3 regions of the Paraburkholderia sp. 2C genome follow, and region 3 is predicted to be linked to each of the others. Evidence: riboswitches for the same ligand, from Rfam matches in the RefSeq annotation. Region 3 holds a riboswitch; each other region holds the start of a gene.
What was found. Region 3 has a riboswitch for cobalamin ahead of ACYPXD_RS21780 (CbtB domain-containing protein). Riboswitches for the same ligand answer to the same signal wherever they lie in the genome.
Positions count from the first base shown of each region.

Region 1: it holds a riboswitch for cobalamin, as region 3 does, so the genes downstream of both, ACYPXD_RS08390 (porin) here and ACYPXD_RS21780 (CbtB domain-containing protein) in region 3, are expected to answer to the same signal.
Region 2: it holds a riboswitch for cobalamin, as region 3 does, so the genes downstream of both, ACYPXD_RS28645 (TonB-dependent receptor) here and ACYPXD_RS21780 (CbtB domain-containing protein) in region 3, are expected to answer to the same signal.

Region 1 covers NZ_BAAILL010000032.1:30,268-41,036, forward strand. The annotation lists gene ACYPXD_RS08365 (OmpA family protein) at 68-553, shown strand; gene ACYPXD_RS08370 (outer membrane protein assembly factor BamE) at 631-1,122, opposite strand; gene ACYPXD_RS08375 (beta strand repeat-containing protein) at 1,171-5,820, opposite strand; gene ACYPXD_RS08380 (DUF2778 domain-containing protein) at 7,489-7,971, shown strand; gene ACYPXD_RS08385 (hypothetical protein) at 7,968-8,279, shown strand; cobalamin riboswitch at 8,324-8,469, shown strand; gene ACYPXD_RS08390 (porin) at 8,713-9,822, shown strand; gene ACYPXD_RS08395 (efflux RND transporter periplasmic adaptor subunit) at 10,514-10,769, shown strand, end outside.
Region 2 covers NZ_BAAILL010000050.1:382,012-392,780, reverse strand. The annotation lists gene ACYPXD_RS28665 (cytochrome-c peroxidase) at 1-1,309, shown strand, start outside; gene ACYPXD_RS28660 (hypothetical protein) at 1,614-1,847, shown strand; gene ACYPXD_RS28655 (glutathione S-transferase family protein) at 2,051-2,680, shown strand; gene ACYPXD_RS28650 (CobW family GTP-binding protein) at 2,924-3,919, opposite strand; cobalamin riboswitch at 4,089-4,255, shown strand; gene ACYPXD_RS28645 (TonB-dependent receptor) at 4,604-6,841, shown strand; gene ACYPXD_RS28640 (ABC transporter ATP-binding protein) at 6,867-7,673, shown strand; gene ACYPXD_RS28635 (ABC transporter substrate-binding protein) at 7,670-8,674, shown strand; gene ACYPXD_RS28630 (FecCD family ABC transporter permease) at 8,719-9,738, shown strand; gene ACYPXD_RS28625 (N-acetyltransferase family protein) at 10,190-10,642, opposite strand.
Region 3 covers NZ_BAAILL010000042.1:392,913-403,681, forward strand. The annotation lists gene ACYPXD_RS21740 (sigma-54-dependent Fis family transcriptional regulator) at 1-330, shown strand, start outside; gene ACYPXD_RS21745 (VIT1/CCC1 transporter family protein) at 356-1,522, shown strand; gene ACYPXD_RS21750 (2Fe-2S iron-sulfur cluster-binding protein) at 1,684-1,983, shown strand; gene ACYPXD_RS21755 (helix-turn-helix domain-containing protein) at 2,036-2,290, opposite strand; gene ACYPXD_RS21760 (NAD(P)/FAD-dependent oxidoreductase) at 2,611-3,855, shown strand; gene ACYPXD_RS21765 (AEC family transporter) at 3,917-4,861, opposite strand; gene ACYPXD_RS21770 (LysR family transcriptional regulator) at 4,963-5,889, shown strand; gene ACYPXD_RS21775 (CbtA family protein) at 5,898-6,641, opposite strand; gene ACYPXD_RS21780 (CbtB domain-containing protein) at 6,656-6,883, opposite strand; cobalamin riboswitch at 6,924-7,068, opposite strand; gene ACYPXD_RS21785 (histidine phosphatase family protein) at 7,125-7,730, shown strand; gene ACYPXD_RS21790 (hypothetical protein) at 7,929-8,387, shown strand; gene ACYPXD_RS21795 (dienelactone hydrolase family protein) at 8,544-9,767, opposite strand; partial or broken gene ACYPXD_RS21800 (FAD-dependent oxidoreductase) at 10,237-10,769, shown strand, end outside.

The DNA of each region.
Region 1 (10,769 bases), on a different contig from region 3:
GGGGATTGAAGTGGAATGCTCGGTTGGAAAAACAGGAAATAAAAGCAGGGTCTTAACGAAGTGGTATTTGCCGGCACTTGTCGCAGCGAGTTTTTTGCTGATGCTGACGCTGCTGGCCGGATGCCAGAGCGCGCCGCCTAAACATGGCTTGACTGCCGCACAGATCGCGGCACTCAAGCAAGCAGGCTTTCACGAAACCGACGACGGCTGGGAGTTTGGCATCAGTGACAAGGTTCTGTTCGAGACCGACAAGTTCGAACTGCAACCGGCCGCGCAGGAAGTCATCACGCGTGTGGCGTCGACGCTGATCAAGGTCGGCATTTCAACGGTGCGCGTCTACGGTTACACCGATTCGACCGGCAGCGATGCGCATAACGAACTGCTGTCGCAACAGAGAGCGAAGGCCGTGGCCGATGCGCTTGTCGTAGCCGGCATGGCGCGCGATGGGCTCACCGCGATCGGGGCGGGCAAGTCGCATCCGGTTGCCGACAACAATACCGCAGAAGGCCGCGCGCAGAATCGCCGCGTCGCGATCGTTATTTCGTCGCAATAAGGCGATTACGTTTCATGCCGACGCGTGCAGCTTACGCATCGGCATCGACGCCGGCCTTGGCGCTGCAAATCGGCACCCTATTGAGCAGACGGCGTTGCCGAACTCTGCCCGTCCGCCGTTATCGCGCCAACCAGATCCGCGCAAGCCTGATCGCGCCAGCGTGTCGCCGTCACGCGGCTATGGCGATCGAACCGGATCTGGAACTGACAGACCATCGTCTGATCGCCATGTCGAAGATGAAGCAGATAGTTCCATTCGCGAACATGGAACACCGCTTCGTTGAAATGCGGCGGCCCAATCAGTTCATAGATCTGGCTTTTCGTTTGACCCGTCGCGACCCTACGCAGATTGTCCAAATTGGGAAACGAGCCCTCTTTCGTCCACGCCCGATCCGGATCGGGAAACGAACCGTCGGTCGGCGGATAAAAAAGACAGCCCGACAGGCTAAGGACGCTAGCGAGCGCGAGAGTAGTCGCCAATATCGATTTGATCTTCATGTTTCGTTTGAGCCTTAAGGCAAAAAGCGTTGTGTCGGAAACAGGCAGCGCTCGGGCCGTATTCACCTGCACGAGGTCTGCCCCGCAACAGCGACGAAGCGCAATCAGACGCGCCTGCCATTACCACTGATACCCCGCGGCCACCGCCCCACCGTAGGTGCCGCGACTGTTGGTGGACACCGCCGCCTTGTAGATCCAGTGGTTGTTCTCCGAGATGGTCGAAACGCCAAGCGCCTGACCGGTTTGTCCGCGATACACGCTGCCTCCGAGCGACACCATGCTCATACCCGGTCCGGACGGCTGCGGCAACGCGGCAACGGCCATCGCGGCGGCAGTGCCGCCATCCGCATCGCGCCGGTCGGTGTCAATCTGGTTGCGCAGGCCCGCGACCTGGCTGTCCGTGTAGCCGTTCGCCTGCTGCAGCGTCTGATTGAGCTGCTGCACGTTGACGGCATCCGTGGGCGCCGTGCCGGCCGCAACGTTGATCACCTGCCGCGAGTTCGTCGCGCTCCCCACCGAGACGACGTCGTTGCGGCCGCCATCGTTACTGTTGCTGCCGATCGCGACCGACCCGTTACCCGACGACGTCGCACCGGTACCGACCGCAGTCGAATTGCTGCCGCTCGATTGCGAGTTGTTGCCGACCGCCGTGCTGCCCGCGCCGGTTGCGGAAGAACCCGTTCCGCCCGCGGAAGAGTTCGAGCCCGTCGACGAAGGCGCCGTCGATCCGCCGCTGCCCGTCGGGTTCGTCGAGAAGCCGCCACCGCCGCCCGTGCTGTTCGTGTTGTTGATCAGCTGCGTGAGCTGGTTGGCCACCGCATTGAGCTGCGAGACGTTGACCGCATCGGTGCCCGCCATGCCCGGTGCTAAACCGGTGATTTGCCGGTTACCGAGGTTGACCTCGCCGACCGACGATTGCGGCGTGCTCAAGCCGTAAGCGATGTAGTTCGTCAATGCGCCGACCGTTGTCTGCGAGCCGGCGCCGATTGCGACGCTGTTCGCAAAGCTCGCGTTCGCGCCCGCGCCGATCGCGACGGCATCGACCGCGCTGCTGCTCGATCCCGAACCGATCGCAATGCCGCCCACGTTCGTCACGCTCGAATTCGCACCTTGCGCAATCGCCTCCGCGGCATTCGCGTTTGCATTCGCACCCAATGCGATCGCATCGACCTGCCCCGAGTTCGCCAGCTGACCGATCGCCACACCGCCCGGCGCGAGCTGCTGGACCTTCGCGCCATTGCCGATACCGACACCGTTATCGCCATTGACCACCGTGTCCGGACCGACCGCGATCGATTCCGCGCCGACGGCTAACGAATCGATTGCCGCGGAGTTCGCGTGGAAGTATTTCTGCGACGTCACCGCAAACGACGAAAGCGAATTGGCGAGCTGCTCGACCGTCACCGCATCGTGTTGCGAAGTACCGTCGGCCACGTTCGTGAGTTGCCGGAACGTGTTGCCGGCTGCGCTGCCGAACGAAACCGCACCGAGCAGCGTGCCGTTGGCCGTGTTGAACGGCACGGACGACGTGCCGATCGTGATATTGCCTATTCCGGGCGCGATCGCGCGATCCGATACGGATCCCGAACCAATCGCGACGCCGGTTTGAACCGTGACGTTCGACTGGGCGCCGAGCGCCAGCGAGTTGTCCGCCTGTGACTGCGCGCCATTGCCGGCCGCGAGGCTGCTTACGCCGGCCGAAATCGCGGCGGGTCCGATCGCCACGCTGTCGGTGCCTTGCGCCTGGCTATCCGCTAACGTGGAGTTCGCGTGGAAGTATTTGATGCCCACGCCGTTATTCACGATGTCGTCGACCTCGTTCGAAACGTTCGTCACGTTCTGGTTTGTCGCGAACAACTGTGAACCGTTGACGGCATCGGTACTTGTTGCGTTGACCGCACCGTCCGCCACGTTCGTGATGGTGTTCGGACCGGCGCCTGCGTGATTGGCACTGAATGCGCCAGTGCCGCCGTTGGCCGTCGGGTCCCATAACAGCGCATCCTGCGTCACCTGATTCACCTGCGAAGAGACGGCTTGCAACTGGCTCACATTGACGGCATCGGTTGCGGCCGCGCCCGCTGCGACGTTGGTGATGCGCCGCTCATTGCCTGCGGAACCGACGGACACTTCGCCAACCGGCGTTGCGCCGGCAATTGCGCCGGTGCCGGGATTGAAGGCGGGCGTAGCCAGATTGGCCGTCGTCGTCGCATTGGCGCCGAGCGCGACCGAGTTGATCGCGCTTGCGACCGCATTCGAGCCGATGGCCACACCTTGCGTGGCGCCGGCCTGCACCACCGCGGTATCGCCGATCGCGACGGACCCCGCGTTGTTGGCCTGCGACGTATTGCCGAGCGCGACCGAACCCTGGCCCACTGCGACGTCGCTGTTGCCAATCGCGACCGCACCGTTGGCCTCGTTTGCGGCGGTGGCCGTCGCGCTGCCGTCGCTGTTGGCGATATTGTTCGCACCGCCGACGAACGCGCCGTTGCCGCTCGCGAAGCTCGGATCGCCGAGCGCGACCGCGCCGTTACCGAACGCGGCATTCGATGTGCCGATTGCCAGCGCGCCGTCACCGGTCGCAGTGCTGGCGCGCCCGATCGCAACCGCGCCGCTCGTGGCAGTCGCGGAATTGGCCAGATTGCCGAAGCCCACGGAGACGTTCGCGCCGGTCGCACCGGTCTGTGCCGCATCGCCGAAAGCGATCGACGTGGCGCCGCCCGTGACGGCGTTAAAGCCGATGGCGATCGCGTTCGATTGCGCGGCAATCGCGCTCGACCCGATGGCGATCGTCCGGGCTGCAGTGGCTTGCGCCGGATTGCCGAGCGGGCCGCCGCCGCCGCTACCGATCGCGATGGCGTCACCGGTCGACGCGACCGCGCCTGGCGAACCTGCGGGCCCCGACCCGATGGCGATCGCATACGAGTTGCTCGACGATGCCGCCTGGCCGATCGCGATCGAGTTCAGAAAGAGCGCGGAAGCACTCCCACCGATGGCCACCGCCCCGAACGAGTTAGTGGCAGCCGACGCACCGATTGCGACCTGGCTTAAACCGTTGTTCTGATTCGCCGCGCCATTGCCGATCGCCACGCTGTTCACCCCGACTGACGCCGCCGCCGGCCCGATCGCGATCGAATTGGCGCCGGTCGCGCCGTCATTGGCGAAGTTCGTCTGCTGCGTGCCGCCATCGTTGACGCTCAGGTAGTGGGCCGTTTCAGCCGCAATGGTGTTGCTGAGATTGGTCACCGCCGTATTGGTCGCGAACAGCTGCGAGCCGTTCACGGCGTCCGTCGACGTGGCCGAGAGCACGCCTGCGCCGACATTCTGGATCTGCCGCTCGGCGCCCGGGCTGCCCACCGAGACCACGCTGGTGCCGGCGGTGCCGGCGGCCGGCGTCGCGCTGCCGGTAATCACGAAGTTGCCCGTGTGCGCAGCCGCGGTCTGCGAGCCCGAGCCCAGCGCCACGTCGCCGGCGGCGGCAGTGGCGTTTGCTGCGTCGCCGATGGCGACGTTGCCGGCCTGGCCCGCCGCGCCTGCGACCGACGCATTGCCGAGCGCCACGGAACCCTGCCCCACCGCGACGTTGCCGTTACCGATCGCGACCGCGCCATTCGCCGCATTCGCAGCCGTGGCGGTTGCCGTGCCATCGCTATTGGCGATGTTGTTCGCGCCGCCGGCGAAGGCGCCTGTGCCGCTCACGAAGTTCGGATCACCGAGCGCGACGGCGCCGTTCCCGACCGCGACGTTACCCGCACCGATCGACACGGCCGCGCCGCCCGATGCCGATGCGTTCTGACCGATCGCCACCGCGCTGGCCGAACCCGCAACCGAGCGGTCGCCGACCGCGACGCTTGAGGTGCCGGTCGTGTGCGCATTGATGCCGACCGCCGTCGAATTGTCGCCTGCCGCTATGGCGCCCGGCCCGAGTGCGGCGGCGGAAACGCCGGTGGACTGCGCGAGATTGCCGAGCGCCACGCCGAACTGCTGGGTCGCCACCGACGACACGCCGAATGCGATCGACGACACGCCGCTTGCCGCGCTGGAAAGCCCCATTGCAACGGCCTGATCGGCGGAGGCGAGCGACGCTTCGCCAAACGCGATCGATGCATTGCCGGTTGCCTGCGTGCCCGAGCCGGGAACGCCGGCCGTGCCGCCCACCCCGATCGCGATCGCGCCCGTGTTGCTGGCGCCGCTATTGACGCCGATCGCGACCGCCGACGCGCCGCTCGACACCGCGCCGCTACCCAAGGCGACCCCGGCGTCCGCGCCGGTCCGCACCTGCGACTGATTGCCGATCGCCACAGACCCGACGCCCGCAGCCGACGCCTGAAAACCGATCGCCGCCGCTTGCGCCTGCGAAGCGTTTGCGGACTGGCCAAGCGCGACGGCGCCCGTACCAGTACTCTGCGCCGACGTCCCAATCGCTATCGCATTGGCCGTGTTGGCCGCCGACGCGCCGTCGCCCTCCGCAATCGACGAATTTCCCGCGGCGCTCGCCCCTGCCCCAATCGCGATAGCGCGAATCCCCGAGGCATTGGGCGCGGCCACCGCAACCGGCGTCGCCGCGCCGCCCTCGGCGGTCGGATCTGCGCTACCGAGCGCAACGGAGCCGGCACCCGATGCCTGCGCCGCGGCGCCTAACGCCGTCGCCCCTGCGCCGGCTGCCTTGGCGGCCTGACCCAGAGCCGAACTTTGCGCACCGGTCGCAACGGTTTGCCGGCCGATTGCAACCGAGTTGGTACCGGTTGAAGTAGCGGCGTCGCCGACCGCCACGCCGAAGTTGTTGGCGGTCGCACCGCTCCCCGCCCCAATCGCAATGGAAAAGGAACCGCATGTCGCCGCGGCGGAACTGCCGCTGCCCGTCGCCGAGCTGGTATTGATCGCATCCAGTTGAACGCATGTTCCCGCAAACGCGGCTGGCGAAACCGACACACAGCCAGCGACGACCAGCCAGCGGACCCGCGGCGACCGCCTCATCCGGTCAATGTCGGATACCGCGACAAAAGCGCCACGCGCCTTGTTATAGATAGTGCGACACACTTTGTTCATGTTGTTCCCTCTTCGCCAGACAGAAAGTCAACTTCGGCGCCGGCGACACGTCGGTCGCTCAGCACCTGAGAACGGCAAGGGATGCCCGCATTCGATATGACAACCATCGCGCCGCACGCGTCTCATTCGGCTTCGCGTGAAAATCGCATAGACGTGACAAGTCGCCACGTAAAGCGCTACGCGGTGCCGCTCTGATATACGGTTAACGCCAATAGCTGTCCGATGCCGGGCGATCCGGTGGACAATCACTCGTCTCTTTTTCAGGTAATCATTGCTGGCATTCCTATCACTGGATTTCAAACAGCTGGTCGACTGCTTTAAATCTTCAGGCCGAACATGGCCATTCCATTTGGCGCGAATAGCCAAATAGCGTGCTCAAGCAGCGAAGCTTTAGGTAGGTATGCAATAGCCGGGCGAATGTCCGGCTGGATGAGGCTTATGAAGGGCCGTCCTGTCTCGATATGCAAGCGACTGCGGCTTGTAGAATGAATAGCCGACAAGGCGAATAGTCTGGACGCCTGCCGATCCCCGGCCCGCTTCGAGTGCTCATGGTTACCGTTTCCTCTTCAGGCCGTCTTTACGCGGCCATTAGATGTGGACATGCGCGTTGCACGACAGCGCGCGTGGCACGCTCATGCAACACCTCTCTCTTTCGGCAACAGCTCGAGCACGTTCAGCCAGGGGTCTCGTCATTTTGTGAATGACGTGATCACCGCACAGCGCTTGTATACGAATGCAAGATTTAGTGCTCTCAGGAACTCTCGCATAAGCAAACTTTTTTGTCTACAGAGAGTTTGCATATATCGCAATAAGATCCGGACAAGTGCGGCGCACTAATGGATACAACGCTTCGGCAAGTCTGTTTATGAACCAATTCTATAAAGGATCGCCGAAATGTCACATATACGTGACACACCCGACAATATTGAAAGAAACGCGAAAATCTACGCTGGCACCAGGTCACAGCACGATATCCGCTTTAAAAAACCAGGGACCCACATTGATAATCACACACGACTTCAATAGATACGAATAAGCCGCATATCTGTTTAATTACGCAAATCATATACCTGACCTCATAACGCATTTCCATCATCAAAAAGAGAATACTCCTCTTTAAAAAACGTATCGAACCGGATTTAACTACAGGTCGAACGCCACATATGCCTGGGACCATGCCTCGACTCGGCCTAACCCCGCCCGGGCGTCTTTGCCGGATATCGCGCGACAGTTTTTTACACGGCGAAAAGAGTCGCGTGTTAAAAGTTTGCATCACTGACTTTAACCGTATCCGAGATCGTCGAATTCCGGTATGGCGAGATTACGTGGAACTACCACGACGGCAATCTGCTGTTTGCCGATGCGTGGCGTACGGCCTGAGCGGGATCGGCGATGCCAGTACAGTGCACTTTCAGGCTGAACAGTCAGCGGACGTCGACGCTTTGGTGTTCGGGGTTGGGTGGGGTGACCGCGTATTCGGGGCAGCAGGATGGTCGTGATAACCCGAAGGCGGTAGCAATCCCCAAGATCGGACCTCTGCCACCGGGAAAATACTATCTGCTTGACCGACATTCAGGCGGGCGTTTGGGATGGCTCTATGATCTGGTCACATCAGCAAATATCGGCACGACCGACCGATCGAGATGGGTCATGCTCTGGAATGAACGGACGGGCGACACGACCTATATCAACGGAGTCAAGCGCGGCGCTTTCCGTCTGCATGCTGCTGGCTCCCGAGGAGTTAGCGAAGGCTGCATCACTGTCGGAACGCAGGACGAATTTGATAGGCTCGAACGTCACATTCGCTCGCGACCTCCCGACATTCCTGTTCCAGGTACAACCGACAAAGCATACGGAACAGTGGTGGTCCAATGAAAATAGCGCTGCGCATCTTCGCCTACATCGCATCGACCTATTTCATCGGAGGGACAATCGCGAATACTTATCTCAACTGGCCGATGGACATGCCGGATTGGCTTCATGCCTCGGTCATGTTTGCGATTCGCGTCACGGGACTTGGGGGTTATACAACGCCGACCATGCTGAACTTTGGGCAATGGCGATCATCGCCTGCATCTCGTGGACGCTCACCGGCCTCGCGTTATGGCTCCTCGCACGCGCGGCACACCGCTTGGCGAAGCGTCGCAAAACCTGACGCAACCACCCAACACATCGCTTGGTAAGCGTGCCTTCTTCCGTTATGCTTTCTCTCACTTTCAACGTTGTCAGCAAGCGAAATCAAACAGATTCCCACGGAACGAAGCACGGAAGCCGGTGAGAAACCGGCGCGGTCGCGCCACTGTATCTGTCTTAACGCAGCGCATGCTTAAAGCGCCATTGAGCCAGGAGCCAGACCTGCCTTCGTTCCTGTATCGGACCAACCCGGGGCGCGCAACCCCACGGAGCCGCAACATGAACTTCATTGCCCAACATCGTCGGCCTCGAGCGTCGGCCGACATAACAAGCAGCATTTCAATCAGCCCGCCCGGTTGAGCTGAGCACAAGTCCCCACATAGAACGAATACGCACACCTCCATGCCCGCGCGCCACTGTGCACGGGCATGGTCGAACTCGTCCTTGTCGCACATCTCGTTGCTCAACTTGCTCTTCTTCAATATGAACCGATTGATCTGCTGCTCGCTCGTCGGCGCATCGCTTGCAATATCAGGCGCAAACTCGAATGCGCAAAGCATGACGCTTTACGGTGAACTCGACACCGGCCTCGCCTATGTCAGCAACGTCAATGGACACACGCAATATCTCGCAACGTCAGGGTTGATCGACGGTAGCTTCCTCGGCGTCCAGGGCACCGAAGAACTCGGCGAAGGCACCCAGGCGCTGTTTCGTCTCGAGCGTGGCTTTTCGGTGACGTCCGGTGAAGACATCAACGATCACCCCGCCTATGTCGGCCTTCAATCGGACAGGCTCGGCACCTTGACGCTGGGCCACCAGTACGACCTCATCCACGATTACTTCCAGACGTTCACGCTTACCGGCGGAACCGGCGGCACCGCGTTCGCGCATCCTTTCGATAACGACAACGCCAACAATTCATATCTCGCGGCCAACGCCATCAAATACGCGAGTGCCTCATACGGCGGGTTCACGTTCGGCGGCATGTACGCGTTTTCGAATACCGCGGGACGCTTCGCTGAAAATCGTGCCTACGGTATCGCGACCAACTATGCCCATGGTCCATTCAGTGCCGGCGTCGCGTGGATGCACAACAACGGACGCGGCTTCAACGACATCGGTGCCTTCGAACCGGCTGCCCTGCCGGGCAGCGGCGGCACGTCCCCGCCCGCGCCGCCCGTCGACGCAAGCGCGCAGAAGCAGGACATCATTGCCGCGGGCGCCAACTATGTGATCGGCGACATCACGCTCGCGGGCGCATGGTCGCGCTCGATCTACACAGGCGTCGCCGATATCGACAGCGGCGCCGCCTTGCCGTCCGTCGCGTTCAGCAACTACGAGATCAGCGCGGTCTGGCTCGCCACGCCCACACTGGTACTGGCCGGCATGTACGTGTATTCGAATGCATCGTCGCAACACTGGCATCAGGGCGCGCTGCAAGCCGACTATCAGTTGTCCAAGCGCACGGACGTCTATGTGGAAGCGGTCTATCAGCGTGCCTCGGCCGGCACACTCGCGGTGATCAACTCAATCGATCCATCGGGCGGCCGCAATCAGCTGCTTGTCGCGACAGGCATCCGCCACCGGTTCTGAACGATGAACGAAGTCCAACCGGCCACTTACCTATATTGAAGGCGTTGCATCGTAACCTCTGATTCGATAGATCACGAGATACAGGTCAAAATCCTGATAGGGATAACGCGTCACTATAAAGCGATTTGAAAGAAATCAAAGCGCTTAGCGTTGTCCTTGGCGCCGCCCTGCGCCGACGCGCGGACGTCACGATTCCTCCGCGTTACCGTCAAGCGCGACGCTTTCCCGTCGCGCTAAACCCGCGTCTGGCGCTTTGCGCCGTGCATTGCGTGCTTGATACCCCGATCTCCGGACCTTACCGCGCCCCATCCGGCACCGCGCTCCCATTACGCCGCGTTACACGAAATCTGTGTCTTCCTGATCTGAGCGGTTAAAGTGATGGGTCATTGCCGATCCCGAACGGATTGCTAGCCAATCGTAAGGTGTGCGTGCCGTACATCACGTCATCCTATGCATTTCGCGTTCGGGCCGGCACATTATTCGAAAGCTCGTTTTAATTCTCGATCCTGGTTGGACGGGGTGCTCCTTCGGAACGGGAAAACCAATCGATGAGAACGCGTATGCAGCATAGCTATCCGCCCGGCGTCGGCCGAACCATCACGGCGCCCGCCCCGCGGCTCGGCCGGCGGTCACAGCCGTGGCCACGGTCGCCGTCGCGGTCACGCTCAAAAACAATACGCGCGAGGTAGCCATGAACGCTGTGACGACCCCACAACAGAAGCCCCGGCGCCGCGGTCCGCTGATCATCGCGGTCATCGTGGTCGTGCTGATTGCCTTCGCGGTGCTGCACGTGCTGCGCGGCAAAAAGCCGGTGCGCGCGGCGGCCCCGCAAGTCGTAACCGTCGCAACGGCCACGGTAGGTTCGATGCCGGAAACGCTGAGCGCGCTCGGCACGATTACGCCGATCGCAACCGTCACTGTGCTGCCGCAATTGAGCGGCTATCTGA
Region 2 (10,769 bases), on a different contig from region 3:
ATTGGCTGGCTACGCGGCGATCTATCCGGAGCGTATGCCGGAACCGATTGGAGGCGTCGTAGCGAATCTGACGGGGGCAAATGCACACCCCGTCAAGCTCGTGGAGCCGCCCGTTGCGCCATTGAGCGTCGTGGCGCAGCTCGGGAAGCAGATTTTTTTCGACCAGAGTCTTTCCGCTTCAGGGCGCCAATCGTGTGCTTCCTGCCATAGCCCCGATCATGCATATGGACCGGCAAACGATCTGTCCGTCCAGTTTGGCGGGCCTCATATGACAGAGGCCGGTTATCGCCCACCGCCATCGCTCACCTATCTCTACAGGCAGGCTCCTTTTAGCATCGGCCCTGACGCGGGAGATGACGACAACCCTGCCAATCTCGCGGATAGCGCCGCATCGGCTGCGGGTGTGCAGCGCGCCCAGAAGAATGCCGGCGTCGCACCGGCCGCACCGGCGTTGGTCCCGCAAGGCGGATTGTTCTGGGATGGTCGAGCTGATTCACTCCAGCGGCAGGCGCTCGGTCCAATGCTCAACCCGGTTGAAATGGCGAACGGCAGCGTTCAAGACGTCGCAAACAAGCTCGCAAAGACGCCTTACATTGGCGCGTTCAAGCAGCTCTTTGGTGACAACGTAGTCAGCAATCCTCAAATGCTGGTTTTTGAGGCGATGTTTGCGGTTGGCCGCTATCAGATCGAAGATAGCTCATTCCATCAATTCACCAGCAAGTACGACTACTGGCTGCAAGGCAAGGCCCGGCTTACGCAGGCTGAACTGCGCGGGCTGCATCTCTTCAACGACCCGGACAAGGCGAATTGCGCCGGTTGTCACTTGAGCAGGCCCACAAAGGATGGCTTACCGCCGCTTTTCACTGACCAGCAGTATGAAGCGCTTGGTGTACCGCGAAACGCGTCGCTAGCGGTAAACAAGGATCCGACGTTCTACGACCTCGGCGTCTGCGGTCCATTTCGAACGGACGTGAAAGACCAGACGCAATATTGCGGCATGTTCCTGACGCCGACTCTGCGTAACGTCGCAACGCGGCATGTGTTCTTTCATAACGGCGTCTATCACGACCTGAAGCAGGTGATGGATTTCTACAACCTGCGTAACACGAGCCCGGACAAAATCTATCCGCGCGATGCAGCCGGCAAGGTCGCGCAGTTCAATGACATGCCGTCTCAATACCAAAAGAACGTCGACTTCCAGGATGCGCCATTCGACCGAAAGCCGGGTGACAAACCGGCGATGACGGACCGAGACATTCAGGACATTATTGCGTTTATGAACACTTTGTCTGACGGTTACCGTCCCTGATGTCAGTTCGACGTGAAATGACCTGCAGGCGGCAGATGCCCGCAGGTCATGGTGACCGTACGTTCTCCTGCAAGGATGGCGTTGCCTGAAGCTTCCTGCTCCTCGCCACCCAATTAAAGCTTCACCGCGGTCGCCTTTGCCGTCCCGTTAGCGTACAGATGAACAGGACGCTTGCACGACGGCAACCGACGTTGTCGCCAAAGCGGCGAGTGACCGCGGTGGTCGTGTCTTGTCGACCGCGATCGTGCGAAGCTCCAGGCCGCATGCGACTTGCGTGGGGCGGCGATGAGTTCACGCGCGGCACATGGAAAACGGCATTCCGGCGCGCGACGGTGACCTGCTCAACCTGCGCGAATGCGCGACCTCTAACAGGGCGCTTGACCAGATGAAGTGCGTGAGCAATCTGGGCGCCGACATGCGGATGATGCCGATCGATGCGCCAGGCCAAAGCGATGTCGAAGTAACCGTGAAGCACGCCAAGCCCTGGAGCGTCGCCGCATCGGTCGACAAGTCCGGCACGCGTGCCACCGGCATGTGAGCCTCCGAAGAAGCCCTTCCGGGCGCGGTCTATCTCGCGAACCGTGTACCATCGAGCCGGCCCGCAACGACCTGTGGTTTGTCTGACAATCGTTAAGGTGTCGACCACAAGCGCGCATTGACCGAACAGAAAACGCGCGCGAATCCGGTGCTTCTTTCACCATCGCCACTCTCGTCGAGTGGCAATCCAACTGGGAAAACGGGATGACCATCAAAATCAAGCTTTGGGGGTTCAACGGATCCACCTATGTCCGGACCGTGCGGATGCTGCTCGTCGAGAAGCGATTGACGGACTACGACCAGGTTCCGGTCGACGTATTGAAGGGTGAGCCGCGGGAAGACGAGCATCGGGCCCGCCATCCGTTCGGCAAGGTCCCCGTCGTCGACGTGGACGGCTTCCGGATCATCGAGACGACCGCGATCATGCGCTATCTCGACACCGTGTTGCCCGGCCCGTCGCTCACCCCCGCGACGCCGAAAGATCGCGCGCGCATGGACATGGTGACCAGTATCGTCGACTCCTATGGCTACAGTGCGCTGGTGAGCGTCGCCGGATACTACCTGTTCCCGGATTTCATCGGCGGCCAGAACGACGATGCACTGAAAGCCGCGCTGGAAAAGAGTCGCCTTGTCCTGAACGAGCTCATGCGTATCAAAGGCGATTCACCGTATCTCGCGGGTAGCGTGTTGAGCATCGCCGATCTCTACCTGGCGCCCATCATGACCTACGTGGCGCTTACGCCGCATCGCGATGAAATCCTGGCTCTGAAAGGCGTCGGCGAATGGTGGGAACGCGTCACCGCCCTTGAAAGCTTCCGGGCTACCGCCCCTTGATCAGAGGACTGCGACAGCTTGACGTAGAGGGGCCACTCTTGCCGATCGCAGCCGGCAATCCATGCTGTCGCATGAGGCACTGACCGGCCATCACGAGACATTGGCGACGCCGCCGTCAATGTCTGAAGGACAATCGACAGCGGTCATGCGGCGTCGGGAGAATCGATCCGTCGATACGACACCGCGCGGCAACTTGCCCATACGGGACGAGGTCTGCAAACAGCAGTCCTCGACTCCGAGGCTTCATGTCGCCAGCACACAGTTATCAAGCCCTGCCTTGAAGACATCGGCGGGCAGTTGCCTGCCGATGAACACGATCTTTGTTTCTGGTGTTTCGCTTGCCATCCAGCGCTTGCCGAGATCGGAGCCGAAGATCATATGCACCCCCTGGAACACGGTGCGCCGCTCCACGCCGGCAATGTGCAATACGCCCTTGTATCGCAGCATCGACGCGCCATAAAGGCTCACCACCGCGCTGAAGAAGTCCTCGAGCTTGTCGCGATCGAACGGCCTGGTATTGCGGTAGACGAATGACGTCACGTCATCGTCATGCTCATGCGACACATCGTCGAGAAAATCCGGTTCGATTTCGATGATCGCATTGAGGTTGAAGCTCCGGGTGTCGAGCAACTCCGACAGGTCAGTTTCGCCGAAATGCACCGGCTTGATCGGCGCGCGCGGGTTCATGCGCCGCAACCGCCGCATCAACTGCTGGGTCTGCTCGTCGCCCGCGAGGTCGGCCTTCGACACGAGGATCCGGTCGGCAAAGCCCACCTGCTCCTGCGCTTCGTGGTGCTCGTCGAGCTGGCTGCCGCCGTGGCACGCGTCGACCACCGTCACGATCGCATCGAGCAGATAGTGGTCCTGCACCGCGTCGTCGACGAAAAAGGTTTGCGCGACGGGTGCTGGGTCCGCCAGCCCCGTCGTTTCAATAATCACACGGTCGAAACTCAGCTCGCCCGCCGCGCGCCGTTGCGCGAGCGTCGACAGGATCCGCACGAGATCGCCGCGCACGGTGCAGCAGATGCACCCGTTGTTCATTTCGACGATCTGCTCGTTGCCGTCCTGAATCAGCAGTTCGTTGTCGATGCCCGTTTCGCCGAATTCATTTTCGATTACGGCGATGCGGCCGCCGTGCCGCTCGCTAAGGATGCGATTCAATAGGGTCGTCTTTCCCGCTCCAAGGAAGCCGGTCAGGATGGTGGTCGGAATCAGCGTCGGCTCGGCCGGCTTGGACATGGCGTTCTCCAGTAAAACAGAAGCGTTCGATAACAGGAAGGCTGCAATGGGCAGACCGCGACAGGGACGGTATGCATGAAGAGAAAGACAGAATGAATGTTATAATATAACATTTCCAGTGCGCGTCGATTCTTGCCGGTTCCCATGCGGCGAGATGAAGCCGCACAGGTCAGTACGCAGCCGGTCGAGCACGCTGCGATGCATGTACAATCGCCGCTGCAAAATCCGGAAGCTGGTGTGAATCCAGCGCGGTCGCGCCACTGTGATCGGGTCGTCGAGGCTGCCGTTACCTCGTCTCACCGAAAGTCAGACCTGGGCTTTGCTTTCTTCCCTGTTTCTTTCTGGGGCGCGAAACCCCTCGAGATGTCGACATGACCGAATCCGTCTGCTTCCGGCCGATTTCCTCTCCGCCTGGCCCGCTTCCTTTCCATTCGTGCTGTTGCAACGCGCTAGTGCCGACTTGCTAGCCGGCCATCGAGCTTCGTCCGCCTGACGCCGTCAGGCGTTCGCGTGATTTCCGGACCCCGGATTGCCGTGACCGAGTCGATTCCATTCGGCTGGAACAGCTTCGTACGTCCTTGCTACGACGCACGACAGTGACAGTCCACGACCGCATCCGGGCGCTGACGACATACGCGCTATGCGGCGCGAGACCGAAAACGACAACAGCAGAACGACCGCAGAATGGATACTTCAATTTCACTCGTGGCCCCGAGGCGCTACGCAGTCCGAGGCCGTCGCCTGTATGGGGGCGCGCTTGCATGCGCATGGCTGCTTCACGCGCTGCCGGCATCGGCAGATGGCAGCGTGGCCACCGACCCGCAAAGCGACGAGCCGGCGATCACGGACACGAAAGCGGACACCAGCAATCGAACCTTGCCTGCAGTGCGTGTCGAGGGCACGACGCGCAATGACGCCACCGCGGAGAACCTCAGCACGCCGATCAGCACGGGCAGCCGGCTGGGACTGTCGAGCCTCGATACACCGGCCAGCGTGGAGTCGATCGGCAGCGGACAGATCGAGGAAAAAGGCGACACGACCGTCACGCAGGCGGTGACCCGGGCGACCGGCTTCGCGTCCGACGCCGCGCCGGGCAATGGGGGAACCTCAGTATCGGTGCGCGGCTTTAGCGGACCTGAATCGATCACGACGCTATACGACGGCGTGCGCATGTTCCCCGGCGCCGGTACCGTGACCTTTCCGTTCGATACATGGTCCGTCGATCGCATCGAGGTGCTGCGCGGGCCGGCCTCGGTGCTGTACGGCGAGGGCGGCATCGGCGGCGTGATCAACGTCGTGCCGAAGGCGCCGCAACGCGACTATGCGACGACCATCCAGCTCGGCGCCGGGTCTTACGGCGAAAAGCGCGCCGCGCTCGATACGACGGGCGCGCTGGGCCCGATGCTGTCGTACCGCTTCTACGTCAGCGACGACCGGTCGAACGGCTGGGTGCCGCGCGGCAATTCGCACACGACGGCGGTGGGCGGCTCGCTGCGCCTCGACGTCAACCCTGATCTGTCGTTTTCGCTCGACTACGACTATGGCCGACAGGAGCCCGCGCGCTATTTCGGCGTGCCGGTCGTCAATGGGCAACTGAATCCCGCGCTGCGCTTCCAGAACTACAACGTAGCCGATGCGGCCATCTCGTACTACGACCAGTGGACGCGCCTGAATACGACATGGCGCGCCGCGCCCGGCATCACCCTGCATAACCAGCTTTATTACCTGTTGACCAACCGTCACTGGCACGACAGCGAGAGCTATTCGCTGCTGCCGGACGGCAATGTGCAGCGCAGCGACTATATCGAGATCCTGCATCATGAGAAGCAGGTTGGCGATACGCTCGACGCGACGTTCGACGGCCGCCTGTGGGGCCATCAGAACCGCGTGGTGGTCGGTGCGGACTTCAACGTGATCTCGTTTCTTGACACGAGCAACTCGCCGTTCGACGGTTCGTCGATCGTGCCCGCCTTCAACTTCGATCCGGGCGTGTTCATGAGCGCCGATCCGACTGTGCCCGCATTCCGCACGATCACGCATCAGGCGTCGCTGTTCGCCGAAGACCGACTCGAACTGACCGACCGGCTCGCGTGGATAGGCGGGCTGCGCTATGACCACATCGATTTCCATCGCGACACGTTCGCGACCGCGACTACCACGGCGTCGTCGTTCGACAAGACGTTTGCGCATACCGGCTGGCGCACCGGGCTCGTGTTTTCGCTCACGCCGAACCTGTCGGTGTACGCGCAATACACGACCGGCACCGACGGTGTCGGTTCGCTCATCACGCTATCGCAGTCGAATAGTGCGTTCACGCTCTCGACCGGGCAGCAGTGGGAAGCGGGTATCAAGCAGCAGTTGCTCGATGGCCGCGCGTCGTGGACGCTCGCGTTCTATCAGATCGTCAAGCGCGACCTGCTGAGCACCGATCCCGCCAATCCCGACATCAGCGAACAGGTCGGCAAACAGTCGTCACGCGGCGTGGAGTGGTCGGGCGCGTTGCAACTGGGCGGCGGCTGGTCGATCGACGCGAACGCCGCGCTGCTGCGTGCACGGTTCGACGACTTCGACGAGGAACAGAACGGACAGAGCGTATCGCGCGCAGGAAACGTGCCGTTCGATATTCCCGAGCAAACCGCGAACGTGTGGCTCAACTGGGCATTCGCGCCCGGGTGGAAAGCGGGCGCCGGTGTGCAGTATGTCGGCAGGCGTTTCGGCGACAACGCGAACACGGTGCCGATTCCGTCCTACACGCTGGTCGACGCGTCCGCGTCGTGGCGCGCAACGCGCAACCTGACGCTCGCGCTGTACCTGCGCAACCTGACCAATCGTGTCTACGCAGTCTCGACGCAGAACGACGGCACCGAATGGCTGCTCGGCGCACCGCGTTCGGGCTGGGTGACCGCGACGATCAATTTCTGAACCGGATCATTCGGGAGGCCGCCTGATGACCACACTGCAGATCGACGCCTTGAGCTGGTCGCCGCGTGACATGCGCGGCAGACCGCGTGCCAGGGACCTGTTGCAACGGATCGTACTGGAGGCGCGCGACGGCGAGTTCGTCGGCCTGATCGGTCCAAACGGCAGCGGTAAAACGAGCCTGCTGCGCTGTGCGTTTCGCTATGCGAAGCCGCGGCGCGGCACCGTGACGCTGGATGGCAGCGACATCTGGACCCAACGCGCGCGCTGGGTCGCGCAACACATCGCCGTATTGCTGCAGGACGCGCCTGAAGACTTCGGGCTCAGTGTCGCGGAGGTCGTCGCGATGGGGCGCATGCCCCATAAGCGCCCGCTCGAAGGCACGACGCCCGACGATGCGGCACACGTCGAGCGCGCGTTGCGCTCCGTGGAACTGCAAGACGCACGTGACCGGCTATTTGCGTCTCTGTCCGGCGGCGAAAAGCAACGCGCGTTGCTGGCACGTGCGCTGGTACAACAGCCGCGCGTGCTGATGCTCGACGAGCCGACCAATCATCTCGATCCGCGCCATCAGATCGAACTGCTCGCCCTGGTCAAACGCCAGGCTATCACGACGCTCGCCACCATTCACGATCTGAACCTCGCCGCCGCGTTCTGCGAACGTATCTATGTAATCGCGCACGGTGAAATCGTCGCGTGCGGTACGCCGCACGACGTGCTGACCGAGGACATGCTGAGAACGGTATACGGCGTCGACGCGCTGGTCGACGGGCATCCCGTGACCGCCCGCCCGCGCGTCACGCTGATCGCGGGCCACGGAGCACCGCAGCCATGAAGATGCACGCGATTCGCCTTGTCGCCGCGGCCATGCTCACCGCGCTCGCATCCGCTGGGTCCGTCGCGCAGGATGGTCACTACCCGGTTACCGTGCGCAGTTGCAATCGCGACGTCACGTTCTCGCGCGCGCCGTCGCGCGCGGTCAGCAACGACGTCAATATTACGGAAATGCTGCTGCGTCTGGGGGTGCGTAACAGAATGGCCGGCTACACCGGTATCGACGGCTGGAAGACCGCGCCGCCTGCAGTGCGCACCGAACTGAACGGACTGCCGGCGCTCGCGCAGCGGTATCCGTCGCTGGAAACGCTGGTCGCGGCCCGCGCCGATTTTTATGCCGCGGGATGGAACTACGGCTTGCGCGTCGGCGGCGCCGTCACGCCGGCGTCGCTCGCGCGTTTCGGCATTGCGACGTACGAGTTGACCGAGTCGTGTGCGCATGTGATGCGACGGCCGGCCGCGTCATTCGACGATGTCTACCAGGACCTGCGCAATCTCGGCTCAATTTTCGACGTCGGCGCGCGCGCCGATGCGTTGATCTCGGCCATGCGGGCACGGGTCGACGCAGTCGCACGGGCGCTGGGCCCGAACGTGTCGCGCACGCGCGTGTTCGTCTATGACAGTGGCGAGGACAAGCCGTTTACGGCCGGAGGACTTGCGATGCCGACCGCGCTCATCCGCGCGGCGGGTGGCGTCAACGTGATGGACGATGTCGCGCAAAGCTGGACTCAGGTCGGTTGGGAGAGTGTGGTCGCTCGCAATCCGCAGGCAATCGTTATCGTCGATTACGGCTCGGTGAGTGCGAACGAGAAAATACGCTACCTGATCGGCAACCGCGCCCTGGCGAACACCGAAGCGGTGCGGTCGCGTCGCTTTATCGTTGTGCCCTACGACGAAGCGACGCCTGGCGTACGCAATGCCGATGCCGTCGAGACGATCGCGCGTGCGTTGCATCCGCTTGCGTTTGTTCCGGCGGCGGTGCAAGGCGTCAAGGGACGGTGATGAATACAACCCGAACAACGCGCACCCCGCATGTCACACGCGCGATGCCGTTCGCGCGTACGCCAAGCGAGGCGCGGCGCCGCATCGCGATACTCGCCGTGCTGCTTGTCATCTCGCTCGTGATCGCTACCGGGCTCGGTCCCGTTGCAGTTGCGCCCACGATGACCGTCCGCGTCGTACTCGCGCATATGTTCGGCACGGCGGCCGCACCTGCGATGCAGGACAACATCGTATGGTTGATCCGGCTGCCACGGGTGTTGCTCGCAAGCGTCGTCGGAGGCTCGCTTGCGGTTGCCGGAACCACGCTGCAGGCAGCAACCGGCAATCGTCTGGCCGATCCGCATCTGCTCGGGGTGAGCTCCGGAGCGAGCGTCGGCGCCGTCGCAGCGACGCTGTGGATCGGCGCGGCGTTCGGGCCGCTCACGCTGCCCGTGCTCGCCTTTGCCGGCGCACTCGCCGCGACGTCGCTTGTGGTCATGCTCGGCGCAGGACGCGACGGGCTCGACTCGCAGCGGCTGTTGCTGTCGGGCATTGCCGTGTCGTTCGTCATGATGGCATGCGCCAATCTGCTGCTTTATCTCGGCGATCAGCGAGCGGCGACCTCCGTGCTGTTCTGGATGCTCGGCGGGCTCGGGCTGGCGCGCTGGGACATGCTAGGCGTCCCTGCGTGTTTTGCGGGCGGCGGCCTGCTCTGGCTGATCGCGAGGCGTCGCGAGCTGAATGCGCTGATGAGCGGCGATATTGTCGCGACGACGCTCGGAGTGGACGTCGCGCGTGCCCGCCGCGAGCTCTTTGCCGTGAGTTCGCTCATGACGGCGGCGATGGTCGCAACGAGCGGCGCGATCGGCTTTATCGGTCTCGTCGCGCCGCATGTATGCCGACGCCTCGTCGGTGCCGACCATGCCCGGCTGTTGCCGGCCTCAGCGCTATTCGGCTCGGTGCTGCTGATCTGGGCGGACGTCGCGGCGCGCACACTCGTTGCGCCGGACGAGTTACCGATCGGTGTGCTAACCGCGCTATTGGGCGGTGTGTTCTTCGCCGGGCTTGTTCGATACCGAAGGTGACGCATGAATCTGCTCGGGGCAATTGAATGCATCGGACGATGCATTGCACCGACAGCAACTTCGGAAATCAGGTCGTGTTGGCCGCCTGATCCAGATACTTCTGGCTAACATCGGCGTCGGCTGAGCGCGATCAGGCATGTCAGGCCGGGAGAGACGTTGACGATACAGCTTGGCGCAGTTATCAGTTTCAGCGGGCGCTGTCCAGCCTATTCGAGCCTTTGCAAGACGCGCGCGCGTTCGTGAACGGGCGTCGTACGCGCGAGCATGAAGCCGCTTTGGTCGCACTGTCGTACTACGACTGAATCGAAGGACGGCGCCGGGCGCGCTGCGGCCATGAGCGGTCGGAGTCTCAGGGAACGCGGGTCGTCCCCTTCGTCCTTGAACCAGTTTGCGAGCGTCCGCCCGACGAGCCTATGGCGGGGAGCACAAGGTATCAGCGCGTTGTTTGTACTCAGATCTCGATTTGCTTCAGGTAGTGACGGTAGCCGCGATCATCGTGGGTATGGGAAAATCCGGCGGTTTCGTATAGAAGACGTGCTGGGTTGTCCGGCCTCACGCCAAGCGTGAAACGTCGAAAGCCCTTAGATTGGCCATCCGAGACGTAGACCGCAAGTAGGTGGCGCCCGAGGCCCCGGCCGCGTTCGTCAGGCAACACGTAAATGGACGCGAGGACGGCGTCGGCCTCATGTATCTCCCAGAAGCAGTACCCGGTGAAGGTTCCGTCGCGTTCCGCGATGAACATACGCGTCAGATCGCGGGTCCACTGCCGGAGATGAAATCGCATGCCGCTGAGCCAGTCGGCTTCCTGTTGCGGCTCGATCTGGCGAATGTAATCGAGCTCTCCGTCATAGATGGAAGGGAGGTCGGTAGCAACAGCACGTCGAATGGTGACAGCCGGTTTCATTGATAAAGGCGACGAGATGAGCGAGGACTGTGAAGTATAGGACCCCACGTGCACGCGAGTTGCAACACTCGCAGTGAGAGGCGAAGCTGTTGGCCGCTGATACAGGTTTATGACATGTGGCTGATCG
Region 3 (10,769 bases):
ACAGCCGGCATCATGGCCGAAGGCGCGGACGCGATCGGGTTCGAGCATCTGCCCGAGGATTTTCTCGAAGACCATGCGGCCGCGCAAAGGCTGGAACTCGACGGCCAGGAGACCTCCTTCGTCGTCGACGACAATGCCGCGTTGCGCGCGCAGTCGACGTGTTCTTCTCCTTCCACCGCGCGCGCGCCCGCACGCATGACCGAATGGCAGGCCGCCCTGATCGAGCAAACGCTGGCGCGCCACGACGGCAATATCTCCGCGGCGGCGCGTGAACTGGGGCTCGCGCGCAATACGGTGTATCGTTATCTGCGCATGCGCGGTGCGCACTGAGCGCACTGAGCGCAATCGATCGGCAATGGCCACGCGTCACGAACTCAAACGATTCCGCACGAACCTCGCCGACGAACTCGACAGCGCCGCGCTATACGACGCGCTTGCACGCGTCGAAAAAGACCCTGCGCGCCGCGCGGTGTTCGCGCAACTGGCCGGGGCCGAACGCGAGCACGCGAACATCTGGCTCGACAAGCTGCGCGCGAGCGGCGTGCGCGTGCGGACACACCATCCGAGCGCGAAGACCTACCTGATGCGCGCGTTGATCCACACGCTCGGACCGTCGTCGGTGCTGCCGACGCTCGCGGCCGCGGAAACAGCGGATCGCGACAAGTATGCGCATCAGCCCGACGCCGCGCAGCTGTCGGCGGACGAGCAGCGTCACGCCGCGGTGATGGAGGCCGTGGTCGCGCAAGACATCCAGCGCGCCAGAAGGTTGCTGGCCACGCGCGCGCGGCGGCACCGCACGCCGTCCGTCGCGCGCGCGTTCGAAACAGAGGCGTGGCACAAGGGCGTCGCATCGGGTAACGATCTGCGCGCGGCGGTGCTCGGCGCAAACGACGGACTCGTGTCGAACTTCTGCCTCATCATGGGCGTGGCGGGCGCGGGCACCGGCAACAAGGCCATCATGCTGAGCGGCCTCGCCGGCCTGATCGCGGGCGCGTGCTCGATGGCGCTCGGCGAGTGGCTGTCGGTAACGAATGCACGCGAACTCGCGCGCACGCAGATCGCGAAGGAAGCGGACGAACTCGAGCACGCACCGGAGGCGGAACGCCGCGAGCTTGTGATGATCTACGAGGCGAAAGGCATCGACCACACCGAAGCGAAACGCGTCGCCGCGCAGATCATGCGCGACAAACAGAAGGCGCTCGATACGCTGACACGCGAAGAACTGGGCATCGACCCCGCGGAGCTTGGCGGCAATCCGTGGTCGGCCGCGGGCGCGTCGTTCTGTCTGTTTTCGCTCGGCGCGCTCTTTCCGGTGCTGCCGTTTCTGTGGGCGCAGGGCAGCACGGCGATTGCGCAGTGCGTGGCCTTGAGCGCATTCGGGCTCGCGGCGGTCGGCGTGTTTACGTCGCTATTCAATGGACGTGGTGCCGCGTTTTCGGCGTTGCGGCAGATCGCGATTGGATTGATTGCGGCTGCGTTTACGTTTGGGGTCGGCCATTTGCTCGGGGTGTCGCTGTCGTAATCGAGCGATCGAGTGATCGCCTGATCCGCGATCGCGCGATGGGGTCGCACCACACGTACGCGAGCTGGGTGGCCACGCGTTCGCGGCAGTTCCGTTAAACTCCGCTACGCCCTTCCGCATCGGCCGGCCTATGCCCTTCCTAGCCACCCCGATTAATTGCGATGCTCGAACCTGACGCAACTTACACCGTCCTTATCGAACCGCTCGGACGCAGGTTCGATGCGCCCGAGTCGCTGACCTTGCTTGAAGCCGCCGCCTTCGCCGGTTTGCGTCTGCCGCGCTCGTGCCGCAACGGCACCTGCCGCACCTGCTTGTGCAAAATGTCCGCGGGCAGTGTGCGCTATCAGATCGAATGGCCCGGCGTGAGCGCCGAAGAAAAAGCGGACGGCTATATCCTGCCGTGCGTCGCCATCGCCGAAAGCGATCTGGTCATTGAAGTGACCGGCGTGCAGGAGATGTGAGCCTCTGTCGACTCGCGGCGTGGACCGCGAGCTGACTGACGGGCAGGATGGATCAGAAGTCGAGCTGATCCGAGGTGATGTCGAGCGCGGCGGCGATTTTTTCGCGCGTGGACCGACGCAAACGATCGCTGCTTTCCTGCTGCGCATAGGCCGATTGGCTAATACCCAGGCGTTGTGCAACTTCAGCTTGCGTCAAGCCCAAATGCTCGCGCCATGCGCGCACAGGCGTCGCACCGTCGACCGTGCGGCTCACCACATCATGAGGAATCAGCCCGCGTTCGCCGCCGCGTTCGGCCAGGTACTGCATGTAGGGAATAACCACGAAAGCCGGCGCACCGTCGGCGCCCGTTATAGGTTGAATCGCCGTCAGCCTTAATGGCCGATTAGCTGTTAGTGATGCTGATCGTCCGGGACGTTGATGTCGCGCGACCTTCCTGGCGTCCTGCATGCTCGCACATCACACCTGTTTGTGGACCATACGAAGACTCTGAAAAGCGATCCCACCGGAAAGCGTCCGGGCAACGCGACGGCCGATATCGACGGGCGCCCTATAATCGCCACGTCAGCGATCGACATCGCAAAGCGACAGCCCGCACATCGCCTTCATCAACGAACCTTCAAACCGGCATGGACTTCGACGTCATCGTTCTCGGCGCCGGCATCATCGGCGTTTCATCGGCTGTGCATCTGCAGGACCGCGCGTTGCGCGTCGCGCTCGTCGACCGCCGCGGTCCCGGCGAAGAAACGAGCTTCGGCAACGCCGGCCTGATCGAGCGTTCGTCGATCGTGCCGTACGGCTTTCCGCGCCAGCTGCGCACCTTGCTGCGTTACGCGCGCAATCGCTCGACCGACCTCTACTGGGATTACAAGGCGCTGCCGTCCTACGCCGGGTGGCTGATGCGCTACTGGTGGGAATCGCAGCCGCAACGCCATGCGGCCGCCGCGCGCGACATGCTGCCGCTGATCGGCGCGTGCGTCGTCGAGCACGACGCCCTGATCGCGCGCGCGGGTGCCGGTCAACTGGTGCACGACGGCGGATGGATCGAGGCATATCGCACAGCTGCCGCGCTCGACAAGGAGCGCGCACAAGCGCAAGCCGACGCGCACGAACACGGCCTGCGCGTCGAACCGCTCGACGCGGCCGCGCTACGCGCGCGCGAGCCGAGCCTCGGCGCGGACATCTGCGGCGGTTTGCATTGGCGCGATCCGAAGAGCGTGCGCAGTCCGGGCGCGCTCGTGAAGAGCTATGCGCGGCTTTTCGAAAGCATCGGCGGTGCGTTCGTCAATGGCGACGCGACGACGCTGCGCGCCGAACACGACGCGTGGACGGTCGAGACGGTATCCGGGCGTCTGAGCGCACGGAACGTCGTCGTTGCGCTCGGCCCGTGGTCAGACAGCGTGTTCGAGCCTCTCGGATACCGGATTCCGCTGCGCGCCAAGCGCGGCTACCACATGCACTATCGGCCGACGCGCACACCGTTGTCGGTGCCCGTTGTCGATATCGAATACGGTTATGTCGTGGCGCCGATGGAAAACGGCCGGCTGCGCGTCACGACCGGTGCAGAGCTCGCGACGCCCGGCACGCCGCCCACCGGCATCCAGCTTGCGCGTATCGAGCCGCTCGCACGCGCCGCGTTCGGCGTCGGTGAACGGCTCGATCCGGCGCCCTGGCTCGGCATGCGCCCATGCACGCCCGACATGCGGCCCGTGATCGGGCCCGCGCCGCGGCATCGCGGCTTGTGGTTCGCATTTGGCCACAACCATCATGGGCTCACGCTTGGACCGGTCACCGGCCGGCTGCTTGCGGAGATGATGACCGGCGCCACGCCGTTCACGGATCCGCGGCCGTATCGCGTGGAACGGTTCGTCTAGAACCGCAGGCGGCCTTCGTACCGTTGACGGCGCTGCGGTCGGCGGCGGCTCGAAGCAATCGTCAGAGGCCGTGCCGCTGCATGATCAGCAACAGCAGCGACAGCGTCACGATCGAAGCGACGGTCGAAAAGAGAATGGTCTGCGACGTCACGTGCGCCTCGCGCTGATAGAACTCGGCGAGCATGTACGGTCCGGTGCCGGTCGGCAGCGCGGCAAGCAGGACGGCGACACCGACCGTATCGGCCGGCAACGAGAACACGCGCGAGGCCATCCACCAGGCGAACGCCGGCTGCACGATCAGCTTGAGCGCGGTAAACACGAACGACGTATGGCGTGCCTTGCCCGCTTGCCGCTTCTCGGCCAGAAAGAGCCCGAGGCTCACGAGCGCGCATGGGCTCGCGGCGCCGCTCAACAATTTGAGGAATGTCTCGGCGCTGTGCGGCAGCGTCCAATGCACGCTTGCCACGAGCGCACCCGCGATCGGCGAAACGATCAGCGGATTTTTTGCGAGCGAGCGCAACACCTTGAAACCGAGCTTGTGCGGCGTACGCTCGGTCTGCAATCCGACTTCGATCAACACGATCGCGAAGGCGAACAGCACGCACGCGACGATGATCGTCGCGATTGTCGTCGGCGTGAGGCTTGCGTTGCCGAATACGATCAACGCGAGCGGAAAGCCGATGTACCCGGTATTCGGGTACGACGCCGCGATCGCATCGACGCTCGCATCGGCAAGATGTCGTCCTTGCACGATCCGCACGATCAGCACGCCGAGAAACAGCACCGCGCACGCAGCCGAAAACGTCGCAACGAAGCCCGGCTGGTCGAGCTGACGCCAGGTGGAATGCGCCATGGTGTCGAATAGCAGCGCGGGCAGAGCAAGCCACACGACGAAACGGTTCAGCTCGGAAGCGGCGGTGGGCCCAAGCAGATTGCGGCGCCGGCAGCCAAAGCCGGCGAAGATCAATGCAAAGACGGGAATCAGGATTTCGAGCGTGGACAACATCGGGCCCTGCGAATCGGCGAGTCGGAAGGCCGTTAGCGTAAACCCGATCAACGATACAATCCAATGCCGATTGAATTGCTCAACCATACCTTTTTTGCATCATGGTCGATGTCAAACCGCTTCGCTATTTCGTCACCCTCGCCGAGACGCGCCATTTCGGCCGCGCCGCCGCGCGGCTCAATCTGTCCCAGCCGCCGTTGAGCCGTCAGCTCGCGGCGCTCGAAGCCTCGTTGGGCGTCACGCTAATCGAGCGCAATTCGCGCAGCGTCACACTGACCGCGGCGGGCGCGCGCTTCTACGCCGACGCGAAAGCGATTCTCGCGGCCATCGACCAGGCCGGCCGCAATGCCCGCGCCGCCGTGCTCGGCGAGCGAGGCGAACTGACGATCGGTTTCACGATGTGCGCCGCGTACAGTGTGCTGCCCACTTACGCCCGCCGCTACGGCGCCGCCTTTCCGGACGTCTCGCTGAATCTGCGGGAAATCGTGTCGAACGATCTCGCGCCGCAGGTGCTCGACGGGCAACTCGATGCGGCGATCATGCTGTCGGGCGCGCCGCCCCACGGTCTTGCCGCACGCACCGTGCTCACCGAGCCGCTGTGCGTCGCGCTGCCGCGCCGGCATCCGCTCGCCCGCGCGAGGCGGCTCTCCATCGCGCAGCTTGCGCGCGAGCCGTTCGTCATCGCCGCGCGGGAGGTCGGCGAGGGGCTGCATACGACGATCGTCGAACACTGCCGCACGGGCGGCTTCGAGCCCGATGTGCGCTTCGAAGTGCGTTTGCAGCAGACGGTGCTGAGTCTCGTCGATGAAGGCGCCGGTGTCGCGCTCGTGCCGACGTCGATGCAGCGCGCCCAACTGGCGGACGTGGTGTTCAAGCCGCTGGCGCAGCCACCGTCGATTTCTCAGGTTCTGATCTGGCTGTCGACGAACCGGAATCCGTGTCTCGCGCGATTTCTCGAGCTGGTCGAGGCGGCCCCCCATAAAAACGGCCTGCACGGAGTCGCCGTGCAGGCCGTGCAAGTCGGGTAGCGCGTGCTTTAGCCGGCGAGGCGCTGCTCTGGCTGCGCTGCGCGCGACACACGCTGCAAGCGCTCGGCGAGCGCGCCGAACAGCAGACCGATCGACGTCCACAACACCGCCTGCATGCCGAGCGCGGCGACGCGGAACTTCCACAGCACGACCGCCGGGAATGCAGCCGGCACCTCGTTGATGACCGGCAATCCCGCTTGCACCGCCGCGATAATCGCAATGAACACAAGCCCCGCGACGATCGATCCGTTCCACGCGTCGAAGCGCGCAACCGCGCGACGCCGCACCTTCATCGAAAACACGAGCGCGGTCAGCGAAATGACGATCATCAGGAAGTACAGCCCGGTGCGATAGCCGATCGTCTCCGGGTCGCCGACCGACGGCGGATTCGGCGGATATTTGAGCGCGGGTACGATCGCGATCGCCGTGAATGCGCCGAACGCGAGCCACGCGGACAGTGCGCGCACGCTCAGCTTTCCAGCGCGGCCGTACAGATACGCGAAGGTCAGCGAAAAGAGCCCGCCCACGGCGGCGCCATATACAACCACACCGGTGAAAAGGCCGAGGCCGGCCTGCGTGCCGCGGCTCACGAGTTCGGGCTCGGGCGCCTCGCCCTTCGCCGCGTCGGCTTTCTCTTCGAATGAAATGGCCTGATCGACTTGCGGCTCGCCGACCACGCGGGCCAGACCGAACGTGAGCAATCCCGCGGCGATGCCTGCGAGCATGCCGCGCACCAGCAATTTACCTACCATGGTTGGCTCCTGCGTCAGTGGCAGGGGAAGCCGAGCAGATGGCGGCCGTCGTGGACGAATTCGTGCACGTACATGCCGGGAATCAGCGACGTCGCGCCCTCTTCCGCGCCAACGAAATAGAGTGCGAGCAACAGCAGCAGCCCACCGAAGACGACCCACGGCAACAGTTCACGCAGCGGAATGGGCGTGGGCCCGGCAGCGGGTTCGAGTGCGTCGAGCGGCTTGAAAACGGCGTCGGACATGACGGATATCTCCCTGGGGTTGCGCGCCCCGATAGTCGATTGAAGGAAATGGCACGAAGCTGGGTCTGACTCCCGGACCAATGATGTGGCCGATTACAGTGGCGCGACCGCGCCGGACTTGCACCGGCTTCCGCACTTCGTGTAGTGCGTATTCTACGCGCTAAACTGTGCGGCCCCTTGAAGCTTTTCGCGGGCCGCGCGCAACAGCTCAAGCGCAGCCTGTACACCCGACCGACATGTCATGCCGAAACGTCTCTGGTTGATCAGCCACGCGTCGACTGCCGCGCAACGCAGCGCGACGTTTGCGGATGCGAACGAGCCGCTCGACGCGCGCGGCCTCGCTGAAGCAAACGCGTATGCGCAGCGTGCGCGCATCGCGTTCGACAGCGCACGCCAGATGCACGCGTTGACGAGCCCCGCAGCTTGCGCGCGCGACACGGCCCGTGCGCTCGGCCTGAAGGCGGCAGTCGCCGCCGGACTCGCCGATACGGACTATGGCGAATGGCAGCGCATGCGAGTCGCCGATATTGCCGCGCGGGCGCCAGAGGCGCTGGAAGCATGGCTGCGCGATCCTGCTGCCGCACCGCCGGGCGGCGAATCGTTCGAAGCGGTTATCGCGCGTGTCAGCGCGTGGCTCGAGGCGCTTGCGGAGGACGACCCGACCGATGTCACGGTAGTCGCCATCACGCACGCGGCTGTGTTGCGCGCGGCGCTCATCCATGTGCTGCGCGCGCCAGCCGCGGCATTCGCGCAAATCGAAATCGCGCCGCTCGCAACAATCGAATTGCGCTATTCGAAGCGCGGCTGGGCGTGGTGGCCGCATGCGCTAGCGGACTCTCTGCGATAACGCAAAGGACCGCCTGGCGACGTGCTCATCGCCCTGGCCGAGACGGCAGATAGGCCATTCGGCGGATTTCGCAGCGGACAACACGCCGGTATCATCGCCAATCACCCATAGCCGGTCATAGGCGAGCGGCAAAACGATACCGGACGATGCCGAGCGATGCCGCTTTACCCGAACATTGAACACGAGATTCGCGCGCACATGAGCCGCATCGCCGAGGGCGAGCGCGTCAAGCCGATTGCCGTCGGCCGGCTAACCGACGATCAGCATCAGGCGATCTCAAGACTACGGCTTTCCGTCGGACTGCCGGGGCTCGACGATCCCGAAATCCTGTTGCTCGGGCGTCACATCCACCAAAGCCGCGTGGTCAAGGATCACTACAAGCTCGACGACGTTCTATGCCAGATCCGCAGCTCGCTAGCGGAAACCTCGGTCGTCCACGGTTCGTCGAAAATGACCGTCGTACAGAGCATCGTTCCCCGAGCGGACGGTTACGGATCGATGGTTAGGGACGAGGCTGTGCTCGAGCTTCTGGCTCGCAAACCGAAGGCGGAACTGTTCTCCGTCATTCCGAAGGGCGACATTTCGCCCGCGAAACGCAAGCAAAAAACCGGACAGCAGAAAAAGGAAAGGCCGCTCGAGAGCGGCCTGGAAGCTTGATGAATTTGCTCGCCCGGGTAACGAACAGCTGGTCCGGCGCCCCAGCAAATTCAACGAGGAAATGGTACCCGTTATCGACCGTTCGCGCAAGCCGCCGGTTAGGTGCGGTCCCCGATCGACCGCTCCCGCCTCGCATAAGCAAGCGCTTCACCCCGGCTAGTCCTCTCCCCCTCTCATCCCCGGCATCAGCGAATCGCTCGGCCGCGCAATATCGAGCACCTTGCGCGCGGACTGGATGCCGACCACCGGCAAACCCTCGGTATCGAGCATGCCGATCTGCGCGAGCACGGTCGCCTGATCCCAGTACACATGCAGGTTGTCGATCTTGTCGCCGCGAAAGCAGATCACCGCGACCATCGCGACTTCGAAGTATTTGCCGGTCGGTTCGACGCCCGGCAGCATCCAGTGCATTTCGCACGTGTGCGTGCAGCGGAACACGAATTCGTCGACGATGCGGTCGACGCCGACCGTAAACGACACCGGCACATGCTGCGCATCGGGCGGAAACGAATGCATGAACTCTTCGACGTAGAAGCGCTTGAGCGACTCGCGGCCGATGCCGCCCGTCATGGTCGGCACATCGTTGAAGTAGGGATCGTCGACCATCGTCGCCATCACGGCCTCGGCGTCGCGCGTGACGTACTTGTGGTACGAGTGCCGCTTCCAGACGCGCTCGATCGCGTAGATCGGCCCCATCGTCTTCTTGAGCAGCGACAGCGAACGCGAATACGACAGCACCGCCGACGGCCGGTCGAATTCGGGGCCATGCAGCGCAAACGCCTCGCCGCACTCGTATTCATGGATCGTCACGCCCGGCTTGTACTCGAACGCCGCACGGATCTTGCCGCGCACCAGCACGTCGTGCGCGGACAACATGCGCCCGGCCAGATGCAGCACAACCGGGCAGCGCAGGCGGCGCGCGTCGCCCAGGTGCGCTTCGAGCGCGGCGCCGCAGTAGCCGACCGCGCAGTCGACATCGGTATAAGCCGCCGCGAGCACGGCGAGCTTGCCGCCGGATCCGAAGCCGAGCACGCCGACCTTGCCGTCGTGCGCCGGATGTTCGCGCAATGCTTCGAAGGTCGAATTGATGTCGTCGATCGCATGATCGACATCGAGAAGCCGGTCGTATTCGTGCGCGAGCGTCACGTCGTCGCCGTGACGCCTGAACGACTTGTGCGGCGAGAGCCGCCAGTACAGATCGGGCACGACCACGACATATCCTTCTTCGGCATAACGCCGCGCCATCGTCTTGATCGCGTCGTCGACCCCATAAATGTCGTGCAGCAGCACGAGCCCCGGCGCCGGTCTTTGCGCGGGAAAAGCAATATGGCCTGCGAAACTCCGGCCATGGCTCGCGGCAATTTCAATCGAATCGTCCATCGTCCATCTTGTTGTTACACCCGTGGGTGATGCGTGAGAGCCAGTCGCTTTCCAGAACGTCCAAACAGCTTACTTATTCCAATCGTAATAAATCGGAAAGCATCCGGGCATCGCATCGGCGCGCTCTCGCGCCAAATCAGTGCATCGCTCGCCGCACGCACTGCTGCGGTGCAATACAAATACCGCAATGGTTGCGCGCAACACGTTACGGCATAAGGATCTGCGGCTTTGCTGCTGAATGGCATGACCGTTGCTTAAAGCGGTTCGTTGCCCGCAATGACGCGGGCGGCGCGAGCGGAACCGCCTTACGCGATCGGCGAAAGCGGTCCGCGCAGAACACGGCCGCAAGTCCCGCAACATAGCAACGCGCGACGTGGGATTTCGGCAGACAACAGTCGGGCAATGGCGTTCGACGTGCGTCGCATCGGGTTCCTCACCCGCTGCGCGATACTTCGTCAGAACGGACATCATGAGCAAACCCCGACTCGTCGTCATCGGCAACGGCATGGCCGGCATCCGCACGCTCGAAGAACTGTTGACGATCGCGCCCGATCAATACGACATCACGGTCTTCGGCGCCGAACCGCACCCGAACTACAACCGTATCCTGCTTTCGCCGGTGCTCGCGGGCGAGCAGACCTTCAGCGACATCGTGCTCAATCCGCTCGAGTGGTACGGGCAGAACGGCATTCGCCTGCACCTGGGCAAGACCGTCGAAAAGATCGACCGCGTGCGCCGCAAGGTGATCGCCACCGACGGCACCGAAGCGCCATACGAGCGCCTGCTGATCGCGACCGGCTCGACGCCGTTCATCCTGCCGGTGCCCGGCAATACGCTCAAGGGCGTGATCAGCTATCGCGACATCTACGATACGCAGACGATGATCGACACGGCCGCGGTGAAACGTCACGCGGTCGTGATCGGCGGCGGCCTGCTCGGGCTCGAGGCCGCGAACGGCCTGAAGCTGCGCGGCATGGACGTGACCGTCGTGCACCTTGCCGA